Methylosinus sp. H3A: one gene and its partner. The protein of the gene in region 2 interacts with the protein of the main gene of each other region in a pairwise test. Links are inferred from orthologs where the notes say so. Each region holds a gene or a part of one and is shown on either strand. Other genes may lie near its edges.

What was found. Proteins that work in one complex are often made in the same cells at the same time.
Region 1: the proteins of glp (region 2) and mobA interact in binary tests that used the Escherichia coli proteins (3 or more experiments, as listed by UniProt). The link is inferred for Methylosinus sp. H3A from one-to-one orthologs.

The regions. Positions count from the first base shown.
Region 1 is NZ_JADNQW010000005.1:3,649,888-3,657,256, forward strand. The notes cover bases 2,530-5,317. They hold mobA (molybdenum cofactor guanylyltransferase MobA), read right to left. Parts: upstream 4,343-5,317; coding sequence 3,716-4,342; downstream 2,530-3,715. Other genes in these bases: IY145_RS19870 (cysteine synthase A), read left to right, coding at 2,530-2,917; lepB (signal peptidase I), read left to right, coding at 3,018-3,728; IY145_RS19885 (hypothetical protein), read right to left, coding at 4,366-5,232. Also shown: single-stranded-DNA-specific exonuclease RecJ, read right to left, coding at 1-762; IY145_RS19865 (aldose 1-epimerase family protein), read left to right, coding at 936-1,817; more of IY145_RS19870, read left to right, coding at 1,886-2,529; IY145_RS19890 (GH36-type glycosyl hydrolase domain-containing protein), read right to left, coding at 5,357-7,369. UniProt on the Escherichia coli protein: Transfers a GMP moiety from GTP to Mo-molybdopterin (Mo-MPT) cofactor (Moco or molybdenum cofactor) to form Mo-molybdopterin guanine dinucleotide (Mo-MGD) cofactor.
Region 2 is NZ_JADNQW010000005.1:4,289,458-4,296,944, reverse strand. What follows is about bases 2,137-5,042. They hold glp (gephyrin-like molybdotransferase Glp), read right to left. Parts: upstream 4,259-5,042; coding sequence 3,014-4,258; downstream 2,137-3,013. Other genes in these bases: trpC (indole-3-glycerol phosphate synthase TrpC), read right to left, coding at 4,748-5,042; moaC (cyclic pyranopterin monophosphate synthase MoaC), read right to left, coding at 4,251-4,745; gyrB (DNA topoisomerase (ATP-hydrolyzing) subunit B), read right to left, coding at 2,137-2,834. Also shown: IY145_RS22870 (DUF1289 domain-containing protein), read right to left, coding at 193-399; more of gyrB, read right to left, coding at 399-2,136; more of trpC, read right to left, coding at 5,043-5,572; trpD (anthranilate phosphoribosyltransferase), read right to left, coding at 5,673-6,704; IY145_RS22840 (anthranilate synthase component II), read right to left, coding at 6,766-7,377. UniProt on the Escherichia coli protein: Catalyzes the insertion of molybdate into adenylated molybdopterin with the concomitant release of AMP.

The DNA.
Region 1 (7,369 bases), 640 kb from region 2 along the record:
GAGATCGAGGCCCGCGAGCAGGTCCGGCTGCGGCCGCGCGCTGGTCCAATGCCCGCGGCGGCGCAGCTCGCGCGCCAGCGCCGCGAGCGCGAGAAAGGCCACGCCGGCCGCGCAGAGATGGCCGAGGCCGGAGAGATCGTCGGCGCGATTGGGGTTGACGACGATGGCGTCCGGCAAAACCTCCGGCGCCTGATGGTGATCGATGACGATGACGTCGAGCCCCAACGCGCGCCCGGAGGCGAGCGCGGCGTGGCTCGTCGTCCCGCAGTCGAGCGTCACCAGCAGGCTCGCGCCTCGCGCCCTCAGCTCCGCGATCGCCTCGGCGTTGGGGCCATAGCCTTCGAGAATGCGGTCGGGAATGTGGAGAAAGGGCCGCGGGCAGCCCGCCGCCTCCAGAAATTCGACGAAAAGCGCCGAGGAGGTCGCGCCGTCGACGTCATAATCGCCGAAAATGGCGATTTGCTCGCGGGTCTCGACCGCCCGCGCCAGACGCTCGACGGCGGCGTCCATGTCCTGCAGCAGCAGCGGGTCCGGCATGAGCGCGCGCAGGGTCGGGTCGAGAAAAGCGGCGGCCGTCTCCTGCGTCACGCCCCGCCCCGCCAGCACGCGCGCGAGGGCGTCGCCATGGCCGTGAATCTGCGCGATGGCGGCGGCCTGGGCCTCGTCATGCGGCCGCAGGCGCGCGCGCCAGGCGCGGCCCGAAATGGAGCGCTCGACCCCGAGGTAGGGCGGTCGGTCGCTCCCGGCGATTTTATCCAGCATCCAGGGCCCGGCGACGAAAAGAGAATCGTTGCTGAAAAGCATCGCGGCGTGGGTCCGGCGGGTCAATGCGGTGGAGAAGCGTCTCCACCGTTCTTACGTCCTTCACCGTCCGCAGAAGGCGCAGCGCCCGCGCGCCCCTCCCTGGCCAGGGCCCCGCTCGCTACGATCGGCCCATGAGCAATGTGATTCGTCTGCAGGCCGGCCCCGGCGACACGGCCGAAGTCTCTCCTCTCGGCGCCGAGCTCCTCTCGTGGCGCGCGGAAGGCGTCGACCTGATCTGGGAGCCGCAGCCCGAGGTCTGGCCGCAGACTGCGCCGCTGCTCTTTCCCGTGGTGGGCTGGACGCGCGACGGAATTCGCGTCGACGGCGCGCATTTCCCGCTCGGCCTGCACGGCTTCGCGCGGCATAAGCGCTTCGCGATCCGGGAGCGGTCGCCGGAGACGGTCTCTCTCGTGCTCGAGGAGGACGAGGACAGCCGTGCGCTCTATCCCTTCGCCTTTCGTCTCGAGGCGCATTTCGTCCTGAGGCCGGGCGAATTGCGCGTCTCGCTGAGCGCGACCAATCGCGACGCGCGGTCCCTGCCCTATGCGGTCGGACTCCATCCGGGATTTCGCTGGCCTCTCGGCGGCTCGGCCGCGCCGCATGCGATCCATTTCGACGCGCCTGAGCAAGGCGAGGTTCCTGTCATCGCGCCCGGTGGCCTGCTCTCCTCCCACCGACGCGCCATCCCACTGGAAAATGGGCGGCTTCCGCTTTCCGCCGAGCTCCTCGAAAAGGAAGCGCTCTGCTTTCTGGGCGCGGCGAGCCGCCGTCTCTTTTACGACAATGGCGACGGGCTCGGGCTTTCGGTCGAGCTCGATGATTTTCCCCATATCGCGCTATGGGCGCTGCCGCCCGCGCCTTTCCTCTGCATAGAGGCCTGGACCGGGCACGGAGACCCGGAGGATTTTCGCGGCGATCTCTATGAGAAGCCCTCCATGCGAATCCTCGCCCCCGGCGAGAGCGCCGCGCATGCCGCAACTTTCCGCTTGGAGCGGCGGGAGGGAAGCGAATAGGAATAATCCTTGCTTCCCACTTTCTATCGGCTAGCGCGGATTAGTCGCGCGTAAAGGACGGGTCCGACATGAAATTCGCCGCCAATGTCATCGAAGCGATCGGCAACACTCCGCTCATCGAATTGAAGGCGGCGTCGAAGGCGACCGGCTGCCGCATTCTCGGCAAGGCGGAATTCATGAATCCGGGCGGCTCGGTGAAGGACCGCGCCGCGCTCTCCATCGTGCAGGCCGCCATCGCGGAAGGCTCGCTGAAGCCGGGCGGCACCATCGTCGAGGGCACGGCAGGCAATACGGGCATCGGCCTCGCGCTGGTCGCCAATGCGCTGGGTTTCCGCACCGTCATCGTGATCCCAGAGACGCAGAGCCAGGAGAAGAAGGACACGCTGCGCCTGCAGGGCGCGCAGCTGGTCGAGGTGCCGGCGGTTCCCTACGCCAATCCCAATAATTATGTGAAGCTCTCGGGCCGCCTCGCCGAGCGTCTCGCCAAGGAGAGCCCGCAAGGGGCGATCTGGGCCAATCAATTCGACAATGTGGCCAATCGCGACGCCCATATTCGCGGCACCGGGCCGGAAATTTTTGCCGAGACCGACGGCGAGATCGACGGATTCGTCTGTGCGGTGGGCACGGGCGGCACGCTCGCGGGCATCGGCATCGCGCTCAAGGAGCGCAAACCCTCCGTGAAGATCGCCATCGCTGATCCGCTCGGCGCGGCGCTCTATTCCTATTACACGACCGGCGAGCTGAAGGCCTCGGGTTCCTCCATCACAGAGGGCATCGGGCAAGGCCGCATCACCGCCAATCTCGAGGACGCGCCCATCGATCTCGCCTATCAGATACCCGATACGGAGGCGTTGCCGATCATCTTCGATCTCGCCGAGAACGAAGGCCTGCTGCTCGGCGGCTCCTCGGGCGTCAATGTCGCCGGCGCGATCCGCCTCGCCAAGGAGCTGGGGCCGGGCCATACGATCGTGACCATCCTCGCCGATCTCGGCACGCGCTACGCGTCCAAGCTCTATAATCTCGAGTTTTTGCGCGGGCAGAATCTGCCGACGCCGCGCTGGCTCGAGTCGACGGGCAAGATCGATCCGGGATTTGTATGAGCGGCGCCTCGCACGCCCGTGACTCCCGCTACGCCTCGCGATAATCTGACGCCCGCGCCGGACGCCGACGCAGGATTTGGATCGTTGCGGGATTTTCAAAATGAGTTTCGACGCGGCGGAGCCGGCGGACATCGCCGATCGACGATTGTTTCGCCGCATGACGGCGATCGGCTTTCTTCTGTTTCTCGTTGTCTGGGCCTGCCTGCCGAATATCGGACCCGTCTTCCGAACCTATCATCTCGGGAGCGAGGTCATGGAGCCGACGATCGAATATGAGGAGGCGACGGTCTGGGCGAACCGGCTCGCCTATGGTCTCGGGCCCTTCAGTTATGATTGGTTTCCACTCCCCCTCGCCGGCCGTTGGCCAGATCTTCTTCCGATGCGCGGCGACGTCATCGTGTTCCGCTTGGAGGATGGCCGCGACATGGTGATGCGCGTGGTCGGACTGCCGGGCGACCGCGTGAGGCTGCTTCGCAACGAGCTGTGGATCAATGAGGCGCAGGTTCCGCGGCGCGTTCTCGACCGCCCGTCGGACGTGCCGGCGGAGGCCGATTGCGACAGCCGATTGGTCGAGGAGCGATTGCCCGAGGGGCGCAGCTTCACACATTACGAAAAGATCGTCTGCTCGGACAAGTCGACGCCGCCGCTGTCGACGACACCGATCGTCGAAGTCCCGGCGCGGCGCCTCTTCGTGCTCGGCGACAATCGCGACAATGCCGCGGATTCGCGCGTCGCGACGGAGGACGGGGGCGTCGGCCTCGTGCCGGTCGAGAGCATCGTCGGCCGCATCGAATTCGTCTACGACCGCTGAGCCTCGAGGCTCGCCGCAATGCGCTCGGCCTGCTCGACGTCCTCCGGCCGGTTGACGTTGAAGAATGGATCGTAAGGCGCGTCCGGCCACTCCACCAGCGTATTGGCGTGGCGCTCGATGAACCCCGAGACTTTGCGCAAATCCTCCTTCACCAGCGCATGGCGCAGCGGCTCGCGCAGCGCCACCGGCCATAGAGCGACGGCGTGATGCACGCGGTCGCCCGATTTGGCGACGGCGATCTCCGCTTTCGCGTCTGCGCGCGCGCTCGCGAGGCGCTGGGCGAGATCATGCGGGATGAAAGGCGTATCCGCCGGAACGCTCAGCACCAGCGGAATATCCGGGAAATTGGCGGCGACATGGTCGAGCCCGGCGAGCACGCCGGCGAGTGGACCGGCGAAGCCCTCCACCTTGTCCGGCACGATCGGCAGATGGAAGGCGGCGTAGCGCTGCGGATCGCCATTGGCGTTGAGCGCGAGCCGCACGCATTGCGGCGCGAGCCGGCGCAGAAGATGCTCGAGGATCGGCGCGCCGCCGACCTCGAGCAGCGGCTTGGCGACGCCGCCCATGCGCCGCGCCTGCCCGCCGGCCAGAATGAGTCCGAAGCAGCGCGTCATCTTCCCCTCGCCCGCGGCCTGTCTCAAAACCTATACCATAGAGCGCCGAGAAGACCGCGCTCGGCGGAATCATTGACGCCGCGCAGCGCCGCGCGCACGCCGAGCTGCACGGCGACCTCGTTCGTCACATCGCAAACCGCGCTCAGCTGCGCCTTTTGTGACGACATGAAAGGCGCCGAGCCGCTCCAGGGTGAGACGGCGATGAAGCTCTGCGCCAGCAGCAGCACGCCGTCGATCGGCCGCAGGCCGAAGGTCATCTCGCCGCGAAGCTCGTCGCCGCTCTGGCCCGTGGAGCGAAAGCCGAGCTGCGCCTCGCCGAAACCGGAAATGCCGAGCAGCTCGAGCGGCCAGCCGAGCTGGAGACGCACGTCTTCCTGGAGCCGATGCTTCATGTCGAGATAGGTCTGCGCGGCGGGCGTCGCGGCGCGCAGGCTCGCTTGCACGGAGAGGACCGTCGCGCCCCATTCGAGAAGGCGCAGCCGGCCGCCGAGCCAGCCGGCGCCGAGTCCTTCGTAACGCGCGCCGCCGCCCACCCCCGGCGGCAGATAGAGCGGCGCGCCGGCGAGCGCTTCGGCGGTCAGAAACTGCAATTGCTCGAGCTGACGCGAGCCATCGGACCCTCGGAAGCGCATATAGCTCGACTCGGCGACGAAGGTGAGCTCGTCGATGAGGCCGTATTCGACATAGGCCTGCGTCTCGAATTTGGCGTAGGAGGGCGCGGCGACGAGCTTGCCGCGCGAGTCATAGGCCTTGTGCGCGTCGGCGAAACTCGTCGAGACGATGACGATCCCCTCGCCTGGTTTCTGTAGAAACGCGCCGGCGCGGCACGCCGTCGAATGGAGAATCGACAGCGCCGCGGCGCAGGAGCAAAAACGCGCCCATGAACGCATGAAGGAAACGCCGCATGACGCTCGCGCGCAAGCCGCAGATCGAGCTGAAAAAAGCTAAATTGAAAACACTTTGTCCACAAGCGGCGCCCGGCTCGGGCGCCGATTCATGGTGAACCGATGCGCGTCAGGCGGAGAAGGTCTCGCCGCGCCAACTGACGCTCTCGAGCTTCAAATCGCCTTTGGGTTCGAAGGCGTCGGGACGCAGGCGCAAATCGCCGTCGATCATCTCTACGCCGAGCAACCCATAGGCGGCCGAGAGCATGCGCGCAGCGGCGCCCGTGTACCAGCTCCAGCCGCCGCGACCCTCATAGCCCTCGCCTTCATAGACGTCGGCCGGCTGCTGATGCGGCGCGAGACCATAGACATCGGCCTGCTCCGGCGTCGTGAGGCGCGACAGCGGCGAGATGGCGAACCAGGCGCTCCAGGCGCGGGAAAAGAGCGCATCGGCTTCGGCGTGATCGCCGCGCTCTGCGGCCTCCTGTGCGAGGCGCGTCAGCGCGTCGACGAGCCAGGAGACGCCATGCGAATATTGGCCGCCGTTCTCGCGCACGCCTGGCGGATATTCGGCGCTGCGGCCCGGATAGGGGCGCGAGCTCTCGTCGAAGAAGGGGCTGACGAGCAGAATGCGGTCGAGCCGAGCGAGCTGCGCCATCGCATTGTCCAGCGCCTCCTTGCCGCGCGAAAAATCCACGGCGCCGGAGAGGACCGGCCAGGACGCCGTCATGGCGCTCATCGGCGCGACCTCGGTTCCATCATCCGCATAAGCCCGCAGGAAACGGTTGCCACGCCAGCAAGTATCGAGCGCGGAGCGCAGCGTCGCGGCGCGCTCGCGATAGCGGGCCGCTCGTGCGACGTCGCCGCGCGCCTCGAAGAGGGGCGCGATGTCGACGAGAATTCCGTGCAGGAAGAAGCCGACCCAGACGCTCTCGCCGCGCCCTTCGGCGCCGAGGAGATTGAGGCCGTCGTCCCAGTCGCCCGTGCCCATCAGCGGAAGGCCATGGGCGCCGAAACGCTCGAGCGAATAGTCGATCGCGCGCGCGCAATGGCCGAGCAGGCTGTCCTTGTCGCGCGATGTGAGCGGCACGCTCGCATTGCCTTCGCGATCCGCCGGCGTCGGCTCGGCCTCAAGGAAGGGCTCGATCGCATCGAGAATGGCGTCGTCGCCCGTGCCCTTCACATAGCGGACGGTGACATAGGGCAGCCACAGATGCGGGTCGGAGGCGTGGGTCCGATCGGCTATGCCGCAGCCGCCATCGGGCGCGTCATGCCACCATTTGACCGCGTCGCCCTCGATGAATTGATGCGCGGCGTGCTTCAAAATCTGCGCGCGGGCGAGCTCGGGCGACAGATGGATCAGAGGCAACACATCCTGCAGCTGGTCGCGATAACCGGTCGCGCCGGAGCGCTGCGCCGGGCCGGAGCGCCCCCAGAGCCGCGAGACGAGCAGCTGATAGGGCAGCCAGTCGTTGACGAGCCGGTCGAACTCCGGCCGGTTGGTCGTGATGCGCAGCACGCCGAGGCGCGCGTCCCAATCGCGCTTGGTCTCTTCCAGCGCGCGGGTCGCAAAAGCGGGGTCGCTGGCGAGCGCCGCCAATATTCTCGAGCTTTCCAGCGTCGGCGTCTGTCCCATCGCGACGACGACCAGCTTTTCGCCATGGGCGGGCACATCGATCGCGCCGGAAAAGCTCGCGACCTTGCGTTGATGCTCCGGCGCGCCGGCGTCGGGATGGCCGTGCTCGACCATATAGGGAAGCGCCGGATCGCGGCTCTCATGGCCGAGGAAGCGCCGCCGCGAGGTCTCGGCGAATTCCGCCTCGATCGAGGTCGAGACGAAGGCCCAGCCCTGGACGAAATTATTGTCCGGATTGCGGAAGAACAGAGCGCGATCATTTTCGCCCGCGATCGCCTCGACGCGGCCGAGACTGTCGTTCGGCGTCTCCGCCAAGACGATCTCCATCGCCGGCACGATCTGTAGCAGCCGTTCGTGGTCCTTGTTGTTGACGATGCGCAGCAGCTTGATTTCGACGGGCTGCTCCGGCGGGACGAAGACGGTCAATTCGAGATCGAGATCGTCGCGGCGCGCGCGATAGATCGCATAGCCGAGGCCATATTCGACGCTATGCTCGGCGTCGCGCCG
Region 2 (7,487 bases):
GCAGCTCATCGTTGAGCGGCATGCCCGTAAGATGCGCGCCGACGACGGCGAGCTCGATCCGATCATCCATCGCCGGCGGCGGCTCAGCCTTGCGGGGGCGTGGCCGCCAGACGGTCGCGCCCAAAGTCGTTTCGCTGGCTGCGTGGAGATCGCGGGCCAGCGCGTCGGCGTTCGCCGGGCCGCGGTCTTCGCTCACGACGAGGGCGGCGAGGCCTGACGTTCTTCCTGCGGGCGCGGCAGGCGCGCGCGCCGCGCGGGGAGGGCGGCGAGGATGCGCTTACGCTCTCCCTCGGAGGCGGCGCCCCAGCCGGCTATCTCCGCTATCGTCCGCGCACAACCGATGCAGAAGCCGGTCTGCTGGTCGATCCGACAGATTTTGACGCAGGGACTCTCGGTCATCACACGTCCAGATTGGCGACGTTGAGCGCATTCTCCTGGATGAACTCGCGGCGCGGCTCGACGACATCGCCCATCAGCTTCACGAAAATATCCTCGGCCTCGGCGGCCTCCTTCACCTTCACCTGCAACAGCGAACGCACCTCGCGGTCGAGCGTCGTCTCCCACAATTGCTCGGCGTTCATCTCGCCGAGGCCCTTGTAGCGCTGGATCGCGAGGCCCTTGCGGCCCTGCGCGGCCATTGCGTCATAGAGCGCGAGCGGGCCGGAGAGCGGCGTCTCGTCGCCCCGCCGCGCCAGCGCCGCCGGGCCGGAGAAAATCTCGCGCAAGGTCTCGGCGCGCTCCTGCAGCTTGCGCGCTTCGCTCGAGGCGAGCAGCGCGGCGTCCAGCGTCACCGCCTGAGCGACGCCGCGCAAAGTGCGGTGGAAGACATAGCCGCCCTCGCGCAATTCGCCGGTCCAGCCACGCTCGGTCTCCTCTGCGATCGCATTGAGGCGGTTCGCCACCTCGGCCGCCTTCGCATCGGCCTGCGCCTCGTCCTGCGGCGGCTGCAAGGCGCCGGCCATGGTCGTCTGCTCCACCACATTGCGGTCGTAGCGCGAATGCAGGCTGGTCATGATCTGCCGGAAGGCGCGCGCATCCTCGAGCGCCTGGCGCAGATCCTTGCCGGCGCGCTCCTCGCCATTGCCGCAGCGGAGCACTGCGCCCTCCAGCAGCGAGTCGATCAGATAATCCTCGAGCGCGCGCTCGTCCTTCAAATATTGCGTCGATTTGGCCTTGGTCACTTTGTAGAGCGGCGCCTGAGCGATGAACACATGGCCGCGATCGATCAACTCCGGCATCTGCCGATAGAAGAAGGTCAGGATCAGCGTGCGAATATGGGCGCCGTCGACGTCAGCGTCGGTCATGATGATGATCTTGTGATAGCGCAGCTTGTCGGCGTTGAACTCGTCGCGTCCGATGCCGGTGCCGAGCGCGGTGATCAGCGTGCCGATCTGCTCGGACGACAGCATTTTGTCGAAGCGTGCGCGCTCGACATTGAGAATCTTGCCGCGCAGCGGCAAGACGGCTTGAAACTCGCGATTGCGGCCCTGCTTGGCGGTGCCGCCGGCGCTATCGCCCTCGACGATGAAGAGCTCGGCTTTGGCCGGATCACGCTCCTGGCAGTCGGCGAGCTTGCCGGGCAGATTGGCGACGTCGAGCGCGCCTTTGCGCCGCGTCAGCTCGCGCGCCTTGCGCGCCGCCTCGCGCGCGGCTGCCGCCTCGCAGACCTTGGAGACGACGGTCTTGGCCTCCTGCGGGCGCTCCTCCAGCCATTGGTCGAGCAATTCATTGACGACATTCTCCACCGCCGGACGCACTTCGGAGGAGACGAGCTTGTCCTTCGTCTGCGAGGAGAATTTCGGGTCCGGCGCCTTCACGGAGACGACGCAGGTCAGGCCCTCGCGGCAATCGTCGCCGGTCAGATCGACCTTCTCGCGCTTGGCGAGGCCGGAACGCTCGGCATAGCCGGTGATCTGCCGCGTCAGCGCGGCGCGAAAGCCCGCGAGATGCGTGCCGCCGTCGCGTTGCGGAATATTATTGGTGAAGGCCAGAACATTCTCGTGGTACGAGTCGTTCCACCACAGCGCCACTTCGACATTGATCTGATCGCGCTGGCCGTGAATGAGGATCGGCGCCGAAAGCAGCGGCGTCTTGGCGCGGTCGAGATAGCGCACGAAGGCCTCGAGCCCGCCCTCGTAATAGAGTTCCTCGCGCTTCTGCTCCGCATGGCGCATGTCGGTGAGCACGATACGCACGCCGGAATTCAAAAAGGCGAGCTCGCGCAGACGGCGCTCGATCGTCGCAAAATCGAATTCGATCATGGTGAAAGTGGCGGAGGAGGGCAGGAAGGTGACTTCCGTGCCGCGCTTCGGCTTGCCGTCCTCGATCGGCGCGGCGCCCACGACGGCGAGCGGCGCGACGGCGTCGCCATTGGAAAACTCCATGAAATGCTCGCGCCCCTCCTGCCAGACGCGCAGCTTCAGCCATACGGAGAGCGCGTTGACGACGGAGACGCCGACGCCATGCAGGCCGCCGGAGACCTTGTAGGAGTTCTGGTCGAACTTACCGCCGGCGTGCAGCTGGGTCATGATGACCTCCGCCGCCGAGACGCCTTCCTCCTTGTGGATGCCGGTCGGAACGCCGCGGCCATTGTCGGTCACGGTGCAGGAGCCGTCGGCGTTCAGCGTCACGGTGACGAGCGTGGCGTGGCCGGCGAGCGATTCGTCGATCGCATTGTCGACGACCTCGTAGACCATGTGATGGAGGCCGGTGCCGTCATCGGTGTCGCCGATATACATTCCGGGACGCTTGCGGACGGCGTCGAGCCCGCGCAGCACCTTGATCGAATCCGCGCCATATTCTTGCGGCGTCGTCGCATCGGCGTCGTCGGTCATGGTCGGGGACTCCTCAGGGGTGAACAGGACGATTCGAGAGCTTTGATTTTACCGCTAAACGCGGCCGAAAAGCACGAAAATCCGAGGCCTACGAGCCACAGGCGAAGCAATCCAGAGCCGTGAGGCCGCCCTTGGATCGCTTTGCTGCGTTCGCGATGACGACTCACCGAGGCGGCGGCTCACGCCCCGGCGACGAAAGCCCCCGGCAACCTCAATATACGGCAGGCGCCGCCCGCCTCCACCGCGCCAGCGCCCGCCTCGCGAATGAGCAGCGCCTGCGAGCGCGCGAGCTCAGTCAGCAGCGAGGAATCCTGCAAGGCTTGCGGCGTGGCGACGAGGCGTCCCTCGGCGTCGCGCGAGAGCGTCGCGCGCATATAATCGCGCCTTCCCTTATTGGCTTTCAGCGGCGCGCCGGCGATGGCGGCCTCGCTCTCGTCGGCGCCTGCGTGCGGATCGCCCTGCAGCGCGCGAATGAGCGGGTCGAGAAACACCAGAGCGCAGACGAAAGCCGCCACCGGATTGCCAGGCAGGCCCAGAATGCGTGTGTCGCCGAGCGTCCCATGGATCAGCGGCTTGCCCGGCCGCATGGCGATGCGCCAGAAGTCGAGCGTCATGCCTTGGTGGGCCAGCGCCGGCCGCAGCAGATCATGATCGCCGACCGAGGCGCCGCCGAGCGTCACCAGCACATCGGCCTTCGCCGCGCGTGCCTGCTCGAGGCCCTTTTCCAGCTCCGCTATGTCGTCGCGGAAAATGCCGAGATCGATCACCTCCGCGCCCGCGGCTTCGGCGATGGCCGCGACCGCATAGGAATTGCAGGCGATGATCTGGCTCGGCCCGGGCTCGGCGCCCGGCGGAACCAGCTCGTCGCCCGAGGCGATGAGCGCGACGCGGGGACGGCGCGCCACCGGCAGCAGCGGATGATTGATCGCGGCGGCGAGCGCCAGCTCGCTGGGGCCGAGACGCGCGCCGGCGAATAGCGCGGCGTCGCCCTCGCGGAAATCGAGGCCGCGCGGTCGAATGTGCCGTCCGGCCGGGGGTGGGGAGGCGGCGCCGATGCCCGCGGCGTCGACAGTCGCGTCCTCTTGCAGGAGGATCGTGTCGGCGCCTTCGGGAACGGGCGCGCCGGTGAAGATGCGGACGGTCTCGCCCGCTCCGAGCGGCGCATGATAGCCATGGCCGGCGGCGCTCTCTCCGACGAGTCTGAGCCGCGCGCCGGGCGCCGCGAGATCGGCGGCGAGCAAGGCATAGCCGTCCATGGCGGAGACCGCGACCGGCGGCTGCGTGCGGCGAGACACGAGATCCTTCGCCAGAGTGCGGCCGAGCGCCTTCGCGAGGGGGGCGTCTTCTTCTCCAGAGAGGCGCGTCACGCCGGCGAGCACGCGGGCGAGGGCCTCGTCCACGGACAGCAATTTGTCGTCAGCCATTTTGGTCCACTTCGTCGCGACGCCATTCGCCGGAGCGTCCGCCGCGTTTCTCGACGAGCTCGACGCCCTCGATACGCATCCCGCGATCGACGGCCTTCAGCATGTCGTAGATCGTCAACAAGGCGACGCCGACCGCGGTCAGCGCCTCCATCTCCACGCCGGTCTTGCCGGTCACCGACACTTCCGCCGTCGCGCGCACGCCCGGCAGGCTGGCGTCCGCCTCGAGATCGACGGCGATCTTGGTGACGGGCAGGGGATGGCAGAGCGGGATCAGCTCATGCGTCTTCTTCGCCGCCATTATGCCGGCGACGCGCGCGACGCCGAACACATCGCCCTTCTTCGCCTGCCCCTCGACCGCGAGAGCGAGCGTCGCCGCATCCATCACGATGCGCCCGCGCGCTATGGCGACGCGCTTCGTCTCCGCCTTGTCGGAGACGTCGACGATATGCGCTTCGCCCTTGTTCGAGAGATGCGTCAGCGATCCCATGTCTATGCGCGCGTCCGTCTGTGCTCGCCATTGGCGGAGCCATGCAGCAGCTCGCGCGTCGCTGTCGCCACATCCTCCTTGCGCACGAGGCTCTCGCCGACGAGGAATGTGTAGACGCCCGCCTTCTCGAGCCGCAGGCAATCCTCATGGCTCGTGATGCCGCTCTCGGCGACGATGATCTTGTCCTTGGGAATGCGCTCGACGAGACGCTCGGTCGTCTCCAGAGTCACATCGAATGTGTGCAGGTCGCGATTGTTCACGCCGATGAGCCGCGTCTCGAGCGCCAGCGCGCGGTCGAGCTCTTCCTCATTATGGACCTCGACGAGCACATCCATGCGCAGATCATGCGCCGTGGTGTTGAGGCGCTCGGCTTCCTCGTCGCCGACGGCGGCCATGATGATCAAGATGCAATCGGCGCCATAGGCGCGCGCCTCGAACACCTGATAGGGGTCGTAGAGGAAATCCTTGCGAATCGCCGGCAGGTTCACCGCCTTGCGCGCCGCTTCGAGATCCTCGAGCTTGCCCTGGAAGGAGGGGCCGTCGGTCAGCACGGAGAGGCAGGCGGCGCCGCCCGCCTCATAGGCGCGGGCCAGCGCCGGCGGATCGAAATCATGGCGCAGCACGCCCTTGGACGGGCTCGCCTTCTTGATTTCCGCGATCAGCGCGATGCGGCCTTCCGCGAGCTTGGCCTCGATCGCATGGACGAAGCCGCGCGGCGGATCATGGTCGCGCACATTGCGCTCGAGCGTCGCCAGCGGCATACGCACCTTGGCGTCGTTGATCTCGGTCCGCTTATAGGCTTCGATCTTGCTCAGAATGTCGGTCATGCCGCTTTTGGTCCTTCGCGCCTTCGAAAGGTTTTCTACCACGAAGACACGAAGGACACGAAGCATTTCCCGCCAGCGCGGCCGCGCGTCGCAGGGAATTTCAAGGCTTCGGCGCGCCTTGCGCATTGGAGACGCGAATGAGCGCCTCGAGCTTCGCCTGCGCGGCGCCGCTGTCGAGCGCTTTTGCGGCCAGCTCCGCGCCCTCGCGAAGCTCCGCCGCCGCCCCCGCCACGACCAGCGCCGCCGCAGCGTTGAGAACCGCTATGTCGCGATAGGCGTCGCGCCCGCCCGCCAGCACGGCCCGCAGCGCGCGGGCGTTATGGGCCGGATCGCCGCCGACGAGCGCGTCCGGCGTCGCCCGCGTGAGGCCGGCCTCCTCCGGCGTGACGGCGAAGCTTTTGACGACGCCGCCTTCGAGCGCGACGACTTGCGAGGTTGTGGTCGTCGTCAATTCGTCGAGCCCGTCCTCGCCATGGACCAGCCAGACGCGCTTCGAGCCGAGCTCGGCCAGCACGCGCGCCAGCGGCTCCAGCAGCGCGCGAGAGGCGACACCGAGCAGCTGCCGCTCGACGCGCGCCGGATTGCACAAGGGTCCGAGCAGATTGAAGATTGTGCGCAGGCCGAGCTCGGCGCGAATCGGCGCGGCATGGCGCATCGCCGGGTGATGCGTCGCGGCCGCCATGAAGCAAATGCCTGTTTCCGCAAGGCAAAAGGCGGCGTGTTCGGGCGTGACGCCGACCTTGACGCCGAGCTCCGCCAGAACGTCGCTCGCGCCCGAGCGAGAGGAGGCCGCGCGGCCGCCGTGCTTTGCGACGCGGACGCCGCAGCCGGCGACGATGAGCGCAGCCAAGGTCGAGACATTATAAGTTCCGGCGCCGTCGCCGCCCGTCCCGACGATGTCGATGGCGTCCGCCGCGCCCTCGACCGGCGCCATTGCGGCGCGCATCGCCTGCGCTGCGCCGACGATCTCCTCGATCGTTTCGCCGCGTTGGCGCAGGCCCATCAGAAAAGCGCCGAGCTGCGCTGGAGTCGCGCGGCCCTCGAGCACGACCGAAATCGCCGCGCGGGCCTCCTCGCGCGATAGCGTCGCGCCGGAGGCGATGGTCGTCAGAAAGGGCCCGAGGTCGGTCATGGTTGCAGGTCTCGGTCGCAGGTCTCTGATGAGGAGTGCGAGCCTTCAGGCTCGCATAGGCTCACGCGACTTTGGCGGGGCGGCGCGTCGCGTTCCACTCCTGCGCGAGATCGAGGAAATTGCGCAGAATCTTGTGGCCGTGCTCGGAGGTGATGCTCTCGGGATGAAATTGCACGCCATGCACGGGCGCGCTCTCATGCGAGAGGCCCATGATGAGTCCGTCCGGCGTCTCGGCGGTGACGCGCAGGCAGGACGGCAGCGTCTCGCGCGCGACGATCAGCGAATGGTAGCGCGTCGCCTGGAACGGCCCCTCGATACCGCGGAAAATCGTCTCGCCCTTGTGCAGGATCGTCGCCATTTTGCCATGCACCGGCAAAGGCGCGCGGATCACATCGCCGCCGAACGACAGTCCGATGGACTGATGGCCGAGACAGACGCCGAAGATCGGAATCTCGGCCCAGGCCGCGGCGATGAGATCGAGGCAGATGCCCGCCTCCTTGGGCGTGCAGGGGCCGGGCGAGAGCACGATGGCCTCCGGGCCGGCGGCGAGCACTTCGGCGACCGAGACCGCGTCATTGCGCTTGACCGTCACCTCGGCCCCGAGCGAGCCGAAATAATGCACGAGGTTGAAGGTGAAGCTGTCGTAATTGTCGATGAGCGTGACTTTTGTCATTCGCGCGGGTCCGGTTCTCGGCGGTCACGGCGCTTCCACCCGCCGTGGCGCGATTTTCTCGGCTCTTCGGCCGCTCAAGTCAATTCACGCTTCGGGCCTTCGCGACACGC